3 regions of the Blautia sp. KLE_1732_HM_1032 genome follow, and region 1 is predicted to be linked to each of the others. Evidence: a T-box and tRNA genes for the amino acid it is inferred to sense, from the RefSeq annotation. Region 1 holds a T-box; the other regions hold tRNA genes.

Region 1 (4,290 bases):
GACATCAATCCCTATCGTTCCGCCAGCATTTGAGCGTGGTTCCGGTTCAAAATCAACATTTAAAACCGCAAAATATTTTCCAGCCGGTGTGTGCTCAATGATCACGTGATTAATCTTTTCCACTTCCATCGACTGCCGTATTTTAACAAATCCAAGTTTCGGAAGTTTGATATATCTTCCCACAATACGAATATTATCTTTTTGATTTACCGTTCTGTATGACTGGAACCGGTTATGTTTACTTTTGAAGGTTGGATAGGAAGCCCGTTTCTCAAAGAAATTCACAAATCCCCGGTCGAGATCCCGCAAAGACTGCTGTAATGCAATGGAATCTGCTGCTTTCAGAAAGGCAAACTCCTCTTGCTTTTTCAGTTCAGTCAGCATGGCGGAAGTCTGGGAATAGCCGATCTTTTCCCCATTTTCATAGCCTTCCTTCCGCATGGCAAGTCCCCGGTTGTAGATGAACCGGCAGCATCCCAGGGTCTGATGGATGAAGTTTTTCTGTTCTCTGTTCGGGTAGATCCTAAATTTAATTCCTTTTTGCATTATCCCATCTTATCCTTTTGTCTCTGCGATGTTTTCTGGTTTTCAATATACTGTTTTACTGTTTCCTGCGGAGCACCGCCCACCGTCGATACAAAATAGCTGTTTGTCCAAAGAGTCGGCATTTTCGTTTTAAGATAGGAAAATTCCTGTCTTAAACTTCTGGACGTATAGCCTTTAAATGACTTTACAGCTTTGTGGATGCCAAACTGAGGATCTACTTCCAAAAGCATATGAACATGGTCTGGCATGATCTCCATTTCCAAAATATCTACAGAAAGATTTGCAGCATACTCTGTGAGCAGCTCCTTCAGCCGGACGTCCACACCATTAATTAATACTTTTCGTCTATACTTTGGACACCATACTACATGGTATTTACAGGAATAGACGACATTGTTATTTAATTTATATGTTATGTTCATATTTATATTATACTATGGTTCATTAGTTAATACAATTACTATTTTGTCCATCTTCAATTACTTGCATAAATTCGATGGACGCGTCTTATATCCCCATAGCCGAAGCAAGGGGTTTTACGACGCATTGGATAAAAACAGCGGAGCATATTTTGCCCCGCCGCTGTTTCTGCAATATAAATTATATTTTAGTATGCGCGTCCCCAGTAAACCATCTTCTTAGCCGGTTTTCCGCAACATACGCAAACGTCGCTTAACTGCTCCTGCTCAAATGGCATACATCTGGATGTTGCCTGGAAATCTTCCTTGATCTTGTCCTCACATGCACGATCACCGCACCACATAGCTTTGATGAATCCCGGTTTGCTGTTGATGATCTCACCGAACTCCTCATAATTCTTTGCTACGTAAGTATGTGCCTCTCTGTGTGCACGTGCGCGCTCCAGCATATCATGCTGAATGGTATCCAGAAGCTCTTTTACCTTATCTGCAAGCTCCTCGAAGGATACTGTGTATTTCTCACGGGTATCTCTTCTGCAGAGAACTGCCTGGCCGTTTTCGATATCCTTCGGGCCACATTCCACACGAAGCGGGATACCACGCATCTCCTGCTCAGCAAACTTGAATCCCGGGCTCTTGTCTGTAGCGTCAACCTTTGCACGGATGCCTGCTGCCTTCAGTGCTGCAAGAAGCTCGTCAGCCTTCTCCATAACACCCTCTTTACGCTGCTGGATCGGAATGATCACAGTCTGTACCGGAGCGATCCTCGGAGGAAGAACAAGTCCGCTGTTGTCACCGTGAACCATGATGATCGCACCGATCATACGGGTTGTCATTCCCCAGGATGTCTGGTGAACATATTTCAGTGTGTTATCTTTATCTGTGTACTGGATTCCGAATGCTTTGGCAAAGCCATCTCCAAAGTTATGGCTTGTACCGGACTGGAGAGCCTTACCGTCGTGCATCAGAGATTCGATGGTATAAGTAGCCTCAGCACCTGCAAATTTCTCCTTGTCTGTCTTCTGGCCTTTGATGACCGGAATCGCAAGAACTTCCTCGCAGAAGTCTGCATAGATGTTCAGCATCTGGATGGTACGCTGCTCCGCTTCCTCAGCTGTTGCATGAGCAGTATGTCCCTCCTGCCACAGGAACTCTCTGGAACGAAGGAATGGACGTGTTGTCTTCTCCCAACGGACAACGGAACACCACTGATTATATACCTTTGGAAGATCTCTGTGGGACTGGATCTCTTTCTGGTAGAAATCGCAGAACAGAGTCTCAGAAGTCGGACGCACGCAAAGTCTCTCCTGCAGCGGATCAAGGCCGCCATGAGTCACCCATGCAACCTCCGGAGCAAAACCTTCTACATGATCTTTCTCTTTATCAAGAAGAGACTCCGGGATAAAGATCGGCATGTAAACGTTCTCTACACCGGTTTCTTTAAATCTGCGGTCAAGCTCATGCTGGATATTCTCCCAGATCGCATAACCTGCAGGTTTGATCGCCATACAGCCCTTAACACTTGTATAGCCACAGAGCTCAGCCTTCTTAACAACGTCTGTATACCACTGAGCAAAATCCTCATCCATAGATGTGATGGCCTGTACTAATTTCTTTTCTTTTGCCATGATAAATCTCCTTTTTCTTGTGATCTGTTACATATTGCCGGCTGTCAAGCAGCCACAGCAATCCGGAATCCTTCCAGCTCACTCTTCTGTCCCATAAACCGTACACTGCATTTACAATCCCGTTTTATGGACAAAAAAATAAGCCATCCAAATCCCTCACAAGGGACCGAATGACTTCGGCGGTACCACCCCAGTTAACAGCCTGAAAAGCTGTTCTCTCAACACCCGTTAACGCCGGAAACACACGCCACGCTTCAATCACGCAGAGCTCCGAGGCCGGTTCCACAGTTCACGCACAGGATCCTTCCACCAAAGCAGATCCCTCTCTGAGATAATTCCCTGTGTACTATTCTCATCATCGCCGTATCTTTGATATATTTTAGGCGAAAACCACCTCAAAGTCAACCCCAAACAAAAAAATATAACAAGTCTCTCTGCTATGAGTTACTGTTCACTCCGTTCTCAGTAACACGCTTCGCGATGCACAGAATTTATGTTAATCGCATAAATTCGCATGGTATGTCTCGGGTTTTCTGTGACCTTCGCTCACAAAAAACACCTCGCGGGACATTGCCAGTGAACAGTAACTGCTATACTCCTATTCCTTCACAGACACAGCCGGCATCTCCAGATACCTGTTCAGATCTTCTGTGAGAATATGGAGCTTAGTTCTGGTATCCTGTTCCTGGTACGTCAGCCGGCCTGCGATCCTGGTGATATAATCCTCTTCTTCGATGATCTCACAGGTCTCAGGAAAATTGATATCATAATACTGTGCAAGATAAGATACCCAGTAATCCACCGGCACATGTCTGTCTACGGATAACACGGATTCTCTTCTGAGACAGGACTCCCACACTGCCGGTGAGATCAGCCCTTCTCCTGCAGCTTTCTCAGAGACTCCCAGCATGGCTTCAACAGACGCCTCCAGCTTTACTCTGCAGTTATCCAGCTTGTCGGCATCCCGGATCAGTTTTGCATGGAAAAGTGTTCTTGCATCGTGGATTCCTTCCAGTTTGAAATCACTGTGCTTCCGAATTGCTGCATCGATCAGCTCATCAAATTTATCATCCTCCACGAAGCGCCGGATCAGCTTCTCCTCCCCGAAGAGAAGTTCTGCACCGAACACAGCATGATCCATGGTTCCCGGCTCAAAGCTGTGAAATCTACGGATCTGCTCAAAACGACCAATATCATGAAGCAGACCGATCAGCTCCGCAAGTTCCACATCTTCACCGGAACATTCCATTTTTCTGGCGATCTCTCCTGCGTATTTCATCACTCCATAGGTATGTACGATCTTCAGACAGATCTGTTCATCCTCCCGGTCGTATTCATCCAGATATTTTTCGAATTCCTGTTTTGCATGTGCAATGTCGATCATTCTGCCACACCCCTTCTTCTTTTGTTCATTCTGTAGCTCTGTAAACACTCTGTATTTATTATATCGAAGGTCTCTGACAAATTCTACTGTATTTCCCGGAATTTTAAATCTTCTCGCTGCTGCCGAATGACTTCCCTGCTCAAGGAGCCAATTATCCCCTTCGTTTCCGGAAATGATATCCGGAACAACATGGGCAACACCGCCCTCCTCTGTCTGGTCTGCCTCCACATCACGGAGCCATTTTCGGTAGAAGGAATAGGTATTTTCAAGGAAGCATGCCGTACGGCAGAAGATTTCTGCATCACCGGTCCAT
Region 2 (4,290 bases), 1.7 Mb from region 1:
CAGGTTAAAGTTGATAACCTTGACAAATATGAAAACCCTAAGGTTTCCGTATACTATACAACAGGAAGTGGTCATGGTAAAAAAACAACATATGTTGTAGATCATGCAGCGGCAGAGAATGGGGTGGTAACCTTTGACAGCAGTGTAGCCAGGGCCGGGGATGAGATCTACACGGTTATGATCTCAAGCGACAATTATGTGGATATGACAAAAAATATCACACTGACAGGCCAGCCGATCACGGTTTCCAATGTTTCCTATTATTGGGTAAAGGGAGCGTTGGATGGATATACACAGATCCCGGGAACAGATATTTATTATAAGGTGGCAAATGGACATCAGGCACTGACAGGAACACTTTACGGTACGGCATCTCTGTCATACGAGGAATTTTATGCGGGAGATGCAACGAGCCGCAAATATGATTCCGTTACATCTGCCACAACCAGAAAAAGCACTGCTTTCGGAAATGCAGATGTTCAGAATCTGACAGAAAATGGCTATGAGATCGCAGGAGTAAAAAAGGTTAATGTAGCTACAGATGCAAAAACGTATGTAGAGGCGCAGATCCTTTCAGAAGCGGGAGAGCTTCCGGAAAGCGGAGTATATACAGAAACAGCAGGGATCACACTGGGACGTACTCCGACGGTAGAGCCTGGGCAGTATAAAACACTAAATACAGATGGAACATATAGTGCTACAAAATTTAATGTAAAAGCAACTGTGACAGATGCGGAGGCAACACTCAAAACATCTTCTCGCTGGGGAGATTATGAGATTGATGTAAAAGAAACCAGCACAAAATATCTCCGCAATACAAAGAGTGATTCCGATTTTGCAGTTAACTCCGGGATTCAGGGAATGATCCTGGAAACAACAGACGGCGGAAAATATGGCATGCGTCATATGAACGAGATGTGGCTGAAGGTGTATAAGGTTGCCTTTGCAAAAGATACAGGTCTTGAGGGAAAAACCGTAAACAAGATCACGTACATTATGGCAGACGGCGCGTATGTATATGAATTTGCAGATGGTATTTATGTTAAACCGCAGGCAACAGAAGAGATGGCTGTTTCTCCGGAATTTACGGACAGCACCCATGTTAAGCTTGCAAATCTTGATAAATACAAAAATCCGAAGGTATCTGTTTTCTATACAACAGGTGTCGGACATGATTCAAAGACAACATATCTTGTACAGGATGCAGTAACTACAGATGGAGTGGTTGCTCTGGATTCCACTGTAGCGAGACCGGAAAATGAAACCTATACAGTAAGAGTTTCCAGTGATGATCATGCAGATGTTTCTGTTCAGCTGGTGTATGGAACAATTGCCTTTAAAGAAAAGTCGGGAATTCTTTACATTGGAAGTTCCAGACAGCTTGAAGCTACAGGTGAGAACTGCAAAGATGTAACATATTCTTCCAACAATGAAAAAGTTGCATCTGTGGACGCAAACGGAAAAGTAACTGCAAAGGCAGCGGGAACAGCCGTGATCACGGCAACATCTGCAGCAGGAAAGACTGCACAGTACAAACTTACGGTAAAAACTCCATCTGTAAAAATGAATGCATCAGCGAAAACGCTTTATGTAAAAGGATCTCCAGCTACGGTGACGTTGAAAGCAACGACCGCAGGTGTTACCGGAAAAGTAACCTATACAAGCAGTAAACCATCTGTTGCAGCTGTAGCCGCAAATGGAAAGGTAACTGCAAAGGCGGCAGGTACAGCTGTGATCACAGCGAAATGCGGAAATTATAAAGCAACCTGCAAGATCACAGTCAAGAAGCCGGCTGTAAAAGCTTCGGCTTCAGCGAAAACTGTATTTGTGGGTGGAACAAGCCAGATCAAAGTGGAAAAAACAGGCGTTAGCGGAAAAGTTACTTATACAAGCAGTAATAAATCCGTTGCAGTGGTAAGCGCAGGCGGAAAAGTAACAGCAAAAAAAGCAGGAACAGCTACAATTACAGTAAAATGCGGAAGCTACAAAGCAACCTGCAGGATCACAGTAAAAAAAGGCAGCCTGAAGATCACATCCAAAACAGCTGTAAGTGTAAAAGCAAAGAAAACAACAGCCATCAAGGCAACTGCTACTTCAAAGGCAAAGATCACCTACAGAAGCAGCAATACAAAAGTTGCTACTGTAAGCAGCAAAGGTGTTGTTAAAGGTGTGAAAAAAGGAAAAGCTGTTATCTATGTAAGCAGCAACGGAATCACAAAAAAAGTAACAGTTACAGTGAAATAAGCATATATTTCACCTGAATATATTTGATATGTTATAAAGAACCTTTCCCAAAACTGCTTCGGGTCTGCGAAAATGCATGCCCGAAGCAGGAAAAAAGAAAAAATTCGATTTTTTTGAAAAATTTTAATTTTTTCTATTGACAAAGTACAGAAACTCTAATATAATAGCTCTTGCAGTTGAGCAAAACACAAACAACTGAAACAGAATAACGAAGCGTGGCTCAGTTTGGTAGAGCGCTGCGTTCGGGACGCAGAGGTCGCAGGTTCAAATCCTGTCGCTTCGACTAAAGCTTTGAGAATCCCTTGGTTGAGGGGTTCTTTTTTATGTTTGTACATCCTGGAGCTTTTTTCAGTTGATGGAATGATTTCTCTCGATTTTCATATATATTAACGAAACCGAAATACCGGAGGGACGTGCGTTGGCTAGATATCAGCGTTTTGTTGCGTATGTGTACGAGTATCGGAAAGGAAAAAAAGATGGCAGCAGCGGTTATGTGAGGGTGGAGGCCAGAGATAGGAAATGCCGTGTGGAGGTTCATCTGCGCTGCGTTGGACTGGAGCCTGGAAGTCGGTGCAGAGTGTATGGGTTTGTGCGGCAGGAAGGGTTGATGGATGGTATTTTGATCGGAAGCTGTGTTACCGGGCGGGAACGGATCGAGTGCGCACTGGAGACGGATACAGGGGATATTGGAGGCATGGGAAAAAGTCTTCAGGAGCTTGGAGGACTGCTTCTGATCTCCGATGCCGGCGGATTCTGGGGAACGGAATGGGATGATCAGCCGATCCGGCCGGAGAATTTCCGCGAGTGGAAGAAAAAAGGAACGGAATATCAGAAGGCGGCGGAGAAAAAAGGCAGAGAGCGGGAAGAAAAGGAAGAAGAAAATCAAAAAGATGGAACCTTGCCAGAAGTGCAGGAAAATCAGAAGGAGTCAGACAGGATCATGACGGTGGAGGAGATTCAGGAGGATGTATTAAAGACATCGGAAACCGGAAATTTATATCAGGCTCCCGGTCCGCATCCGCCGGAACCACCGCGACCAGGCCAGCCATCACCGCATCCGCCGGAACCACCACGACCAGGCCAGCCGTCACCGCATCCGCCGGAACCACCACGGCCAGGCCAGCCGTCACCGCATCCGCCGAAACCATCGAGACCGGAGCCATCTCGTCCACTTCCGGGAATACCCTGTGATGATCCCTTTAACGACGGCTATTTCACAGACTGCAGCAAGATCAGACCATCGGACTGCAGTGCCTTATGCAGAAAAAACGGCTGCTTCTGCAGCAACCGTTTTGTCATGTACGGATATCAGAATTTCGGCCATCTTCTGCTGTGCAGAAATCCCCGGGGACAGTACATACTGGGAGTACCCGGTGGATACAGCCAGCAGGAACGGTTTATGGCCAATATGTTTGGCTTTCCCTACTTTAAGGAATGTCCGGATATTCATATCCCAGGCGGAAAGGGAGGATACTGGTACTGTTTTATTAACATCTGATCAGAAAAATTTCGGCATCCATGCAGATAAGCAAACAGTTTTGCAAATCCGCAGATCACAGCTCCATACCACGAATTTCTACTACCGGGATCGTCTGAGACAGGATATCCCGGTAGTTTTTCATTTCTTCCTCGGAGCAGGCAGAGAATCCCGGTATCAGAACTCCATCGGAATCCCGGTAAGCCTGGAGATAATAAGCTTTTGCACCGCTTAACCACCGGCTGATCTCCTGAAAATCTTTTTCGGAATGAAGTTCCCTCACAACTGTTGTACGAAATTCATAATCAAGGTGTCCGTCCAGCAGCCATCCGGCAGTTTCCCGGATCCCATCCAGATCAGCATGTACACCGGTAAGCACATGATAGTTGGAAGGACAGGCCTTGATATCCATGGCAACCTTGTTGATCAGGTCAGCTGCTGCGAGATTTTTTACCACGGAGGGGCGGGAACCGTTGGTATCGAGCTTCACATCATAGCCCAGTTCCCTGATCCTGCTGAGAAATTCCGGCAGCTCCGGTGCAAGTGTGGGTTCACCGCCGGAAATACAG
Region 3 (4,290 bases), 1.3 Mb from region 1:
TGATGGCTGACTATGAGATCCTTGAGCTTGCAAGAACGGGAATCACAGGTCTGTCACGAGGCAGTGACGATGTCCGTTACCTGTAAATTTTTTACATATGTTTGCTAGGAGAGCAGCTACTCTCTTAACGATAAATAATTTTTATGAAGAAGATGTTGTAAACATCAGAGGAGGAAAGTAAAATGGCAAATAAGATTTTTTACCAGGAAGACTGTAATCTTGGATTATTAGATGGTAAGACAATTGCGATTATTGGATACGGAAGCCAGGGACATGCACATGCACTGAACCTTAAAGAGTCCGGATGTAATGTAATCATCGGTCTTTACAAAGGAAGCAAATCTTGGAAAAAAGCTGAGGAGCAGGGCTTCGAGGTATATACATCTGCTGAAGCAGCTAAAAAAGCAGATATCATCATGATCCTGATCAACGATGAGAAACAGGCTGCACTTTACAAGAACGATATCGAGCCGAACCTTGAGGAAGGCAACATGCTTATGTTCGCTCATGGCTTCAACATTCATTTCGGATGCATCAAACCACCAGCATATGTTGATGTTACAATGATCGCTCCGAAAGGACCTGGACACACAGTAAGAAGCGAGTATCAGGCTGGTAAAGGTGTTCCTTGTCTGATCGCTGTAGAGCAGGATGCTACAGGTAAAGCTCAGGATATCGCACTTGCATATGCACTTGGAATCGGCGGAGCAAGAGCTGGTGTTCTTGAGACAACATTCCGTACAGAGACAGAGACAGACCTCTTCGGTGAGCAGGCTGTACTTTGCGGTGGTGTTTGCGCACTTATGCAGGCTGGTTTCGAGACACTTGTTGAAGCTGGTTATGACCCAAGAAACGCATACTTCGAGTGTATCCATGAGATGAAACTGATCGTTGACCTGATCTATCAGTCAGGATTCGCCGGAATGAGATATTCTATCTCCAATACAGCTGAGTATGGCGATTACATCACAGGACCGAAGATCATCACAGAGGATACAAAGAAAGCAATGAAGAAAGTTCTTTCCGATATCCAGGATGGTACATTCGCAAAAGAGTTCTTACTCGACATGTCCGATGCAGGTGCACAGGTACACTTCAAGGCTATGAGAAAATTAGCTGCTGAGCATCAGTCTGAGAAAGTCGGCGAGGAGATCCGTAAACTCTACAGCTGGAACGGCGAGGATAAGCTTATTAATAACTAAGCAAAATTTATTGCAGGCGCAATAAATTTTGCGCTACTCGAACGAAGCGCAGCGAAGTTTGAGTCAAAAAAGTCACACACGTAATACAGTGGTAGGAAACTTTTTTGAAATTTAGAATTCCCATCTGGTCGCAATGATCAGATGGGAATTTTTTTACATTCCTTTATTTATCCGGATGCTCTGTTTCATCATCAAAAAATGGCGCGATCAAAGCCGAATCAGCATCTTTCTGTCTGCATACAAACCCGATCTCACGCAGCGGAAAAGAAAATCCTACCGGTACTTCCACCAGAGTTCCTTCTTCCAGCTCTTTTTTTACAAAATCACGGATCACACATGCAATCCCAAGACCAATTTCCGCAAACTGGATCAGAAGATCCATAGTTGTTACTTCCAGAATATGACTTAATTCCACATGATGTTCTTTCAACTGAGTGTTCACGGTCTGACGTGTAATATTGTCCTCATCCAGCATCATGAAAGTTGCTGCCTGGATCAGAGGTTCATCCGGATAGAGCTTTTTCTGATTTTCCAGATACTGCTGTGTACAGACAAAGGTATCCTGGATTTTCAAAAGAGGCTGAAAATAATATCCCCGAAGCTTCTGCGGCCGTCCGATGAGTCCCAGATCGATTTTTTCCTCATCCAGAAGCTGCAGCGTCTGATAAGTAGACTGGCAGGAAATTGTGATACGTACATGAGGAAAACGTGCAATATAGTTTTCCAGGTGGGAGAGCAGTACATATCTGGTAAGAGTAGAACTGGCGCCCAGACGCAGCTTTGGAATGTCCCGGGAACGGTTATGGCGAATGGAATTTTCTCCTTCATCCAGAAGTGAAAGAGCTTCTTTTACTTTTTCAAAAAGAAGCTCACCGTCCGGAGTCAGAGTGACACCCCGGGAACTGCGTTTAAAAAGAACGGTATCCAGATTCTGCTCCAGCTTCTGGATCGCTTTGCTGATAGCAGGCTGGCTGATATAAAGGTCCCGGGAACTGTGGGAGATACTGCCGGTACGTGCTACCGTATAAAAAATATGATAAAGAGACAGATTATCCTGCATGCAAAACATTCCTTTCGAAAAATAGTAAGGTAATAAAGGTAATAAAAAAATCCGAAGTCATCAGACCTCGGAAACCTTAGCTGTTATAATATTTATGATGTTCAATCGGGGCAACAGGATTTGAACCTGCGACCTCACGGCCCCCAGCCGTGCGCGCTACCAAGCTACGCCATACCCCGCAACGCATATAACTATAACATAAACGAATTGTAAATGCAACCATTTTTTGAGGAGAAAGATGGTTGTATGGATGATAATAAAGAGTGTGATCCCTTGATACTTTCATAGGCTTCACACTCTTTACATGATATAATCAGGCTGTCTGTATTGTGTTACCTGGGTCAGGTAAAATACCTCTTCCCTGAAGTACAACAACAAGAGTTTCTGTTGTGTCCTGTAAATTCTTGATATCTTTTCGGATATCCCGTTCTGCAAGCTTAACATCCAGTGAAAGGTCGTCCAGGCGTTTTCTGTTGGTATCACATTTCAGATCGATCATTTCAAGTCTGTTTTCTACCCGGTTGAAGCGGGCATCTATTTCATCAAAACGAACATCCATAGCATCAAGACGAGCGTCGATACCGTCAAAACGAACATCCATAGCATCAAGACGAGCATCGATACCGTCGAGACGAGTATCCACTGCATCCAGTCTGGCGTCGATACCATCTAATCGGTTATTTATATTGCCCAGCTGGACATTGATCGGGTTTATCATACCGGCTAATAATTCCAAATCTTTCTGATCTAGCATATGCGCATCCTCCTACAAAAATTGTACCGCATATTTCTCTGTGCGGATATTGTATCATGTTTCGAGTGTGAAGTCTATGAAATTATCAAAGAACAAAATGGACAGGAACAATAAGTTCTTAACTAGTATAATATATATAATAAGAAAAAACAAGACATATTTTTATATCTTTAATAATAATAGAAAATGCAGGCGAACTACCTGAAGAATAAAAAAAGGAGGCCGGGAGTTGTGCGGACTCCCGGCAAAAAAGTATGAAAAAGAAAAAGATTGTTTAGCATTTGCTATCTACAGTTAATAATATAGTAAAAAAATGTGTGCATTGTGTGAAAGGAAAATGAAGAGAATGTGAAAACTGCCGCTTAATGTTAGATTAAGCGACAGTAATTTTTTCGGATTATTCTGTTGTTTGATCCAAGATTTTGAACCATATGTAATGATAACATCTGCTTTAATGCTTGTCAAGCGATCTGAAACTGCCATAGCTGTCCAATTATGTCGCTTTTTGTGCCGTTTTATGCAGCTTTTTATGTAAGTATAATTCGTTCGGCGGATGATGTCCTGTGAAATTATACCAGTTTATTTAATTTTTCAATAATTTCTGTAAGTTCTTCTCTGGAATATCCGCCGAAGCTTACCAGCGCACGTAATGGCATGGAGTCGGTCATGGCTTCTGTCATTTCTTCAGTGATAGCTTCGGAAGCGGCTTCAGAAGAGGACTCTTCACCAACGTTCATGGCTGAGATATATTTTGCTGTCAGTTCTTTTGCTGTTTCGCTTGTTTTTGGGTTGCGGAACAGTTCGCCCAGGGTGGTGTTCATATGAACATGCATCGGAAGCTCCTGGCTGCTGTTCAGATGGATCCTGCCTTCAAGATGGATATCTCTGGAAGAGGTACCGACAAGGAGCTTATATTCGCCGCTGGCTGCGAACCAGTCATGAAGTTCTGTATTGTACCATGCGAAGCTTCTCTTGTCCAGCTCCATGGTTACTGTTTTGGTTTCGCCTGGATTTAGGAAAACCTTTTCGAAGCCCTTGAGCTCTTTTTCTGGGCGGATCGCGGAACTGGTACAGTCTTTGACATAGAGCTGTACGACTTCTTTTCCTGCCATATTTCCTGTGTTTGTTACATCAACCGAAACGGTGATGGTGTCTTTGTCTGTAGGATTTTCATTGGAGATCTTCAGGTCGCTGCAGGCAAAGGTAGTGTAGGAGAGTCCATAGCCAAACGGATATGCTACACCCATCTCTTTTGTATCGTAGTAGCGATAGCC

What was found. The T-box of region 1 lies ahead of proS (proline--tRNA ligase). A T-box ahead of a tRNA ligase gene usually reads a tRNA of that ligase, here a tRNA-Pro.
Region 2: it has a tRNA-Pro gene. The T-box ahead of proS (proline--tRNA ligase) is inferred to sense a tRNA for this amino acid. The anticodon was not compared.
Region 3: it has a tRNA-Pro gene. The T-box ahead of proS (proline--tRNA ligase) is inferred to sense a tRNA for this amino acid. The anticodon was not compared.

Annotation. Positions count from the first base shown of each region.
Region 1 covers NZ_CP102266.1:2,738,382-2,742,671, forward strand. Annotated here, with positions in the region: gene tnpB (IS200/IS605 family element RNA-guided endonuclease TnpB) at 1-546, opposite strand, end outside; gene tnpA (IS200/IS605 family transposase) at 546-968, opposite strand; gene proS (proline--tRNA ligase) at 1,154-2,593, opposite strand; T-box leader at 2,752-2,961, opposite strand; gene NQ489_RS13090 (HD domain-containing protein) at 3,192-4,290, opposite strand, start outside.
Region 2 covers NZ_CP102266.1:695,798-700,087, forward strand. Annotated here, with positions in the region: gene NQ489_RS03460 (Ig-like domain-containing protein) at 1-2,244, shown strand, start outside; tRNA gene NQ489_RS03465 (tRNA-Pro) at 2,454-2,527, shown strand; gene NQ489_RS03470 (DUF6128 domain-containing protein) at 2,663-3,742, shown strand; gene NQ489_RS03475 (anaerobic ribonucleoside-triphosphate reductase activating protein) at 3,798-4,290, opposite strand, start outside.
Region 3 covers NZ_CP102266.1:1,470,167-1,474,456, forward strand. Annotated here, with positions in the region: gene ilvN (acetolactate synthase small subunit) at 1-86, shown strand, start outside; gene ilvC (ketol-acid reductoisomerase) at 183-1,202, shown strand; gene NQ489_RS06995 (LysR family transcriptional regulator) at 1,366-2,262, opposite strand; tRNA gene NQ489_RS07000 (tRNA-Pro) at 2,368-2,441, opposite strand; gene NQ489_RS07005 (hypothetical protein) at 2,576-3,016, opposite strand; gene NQ489_RS07010 (glycoside hydrolase family 3 C-terminal domain-containing protein) at 3,586-4,290, opposite strand, start outside.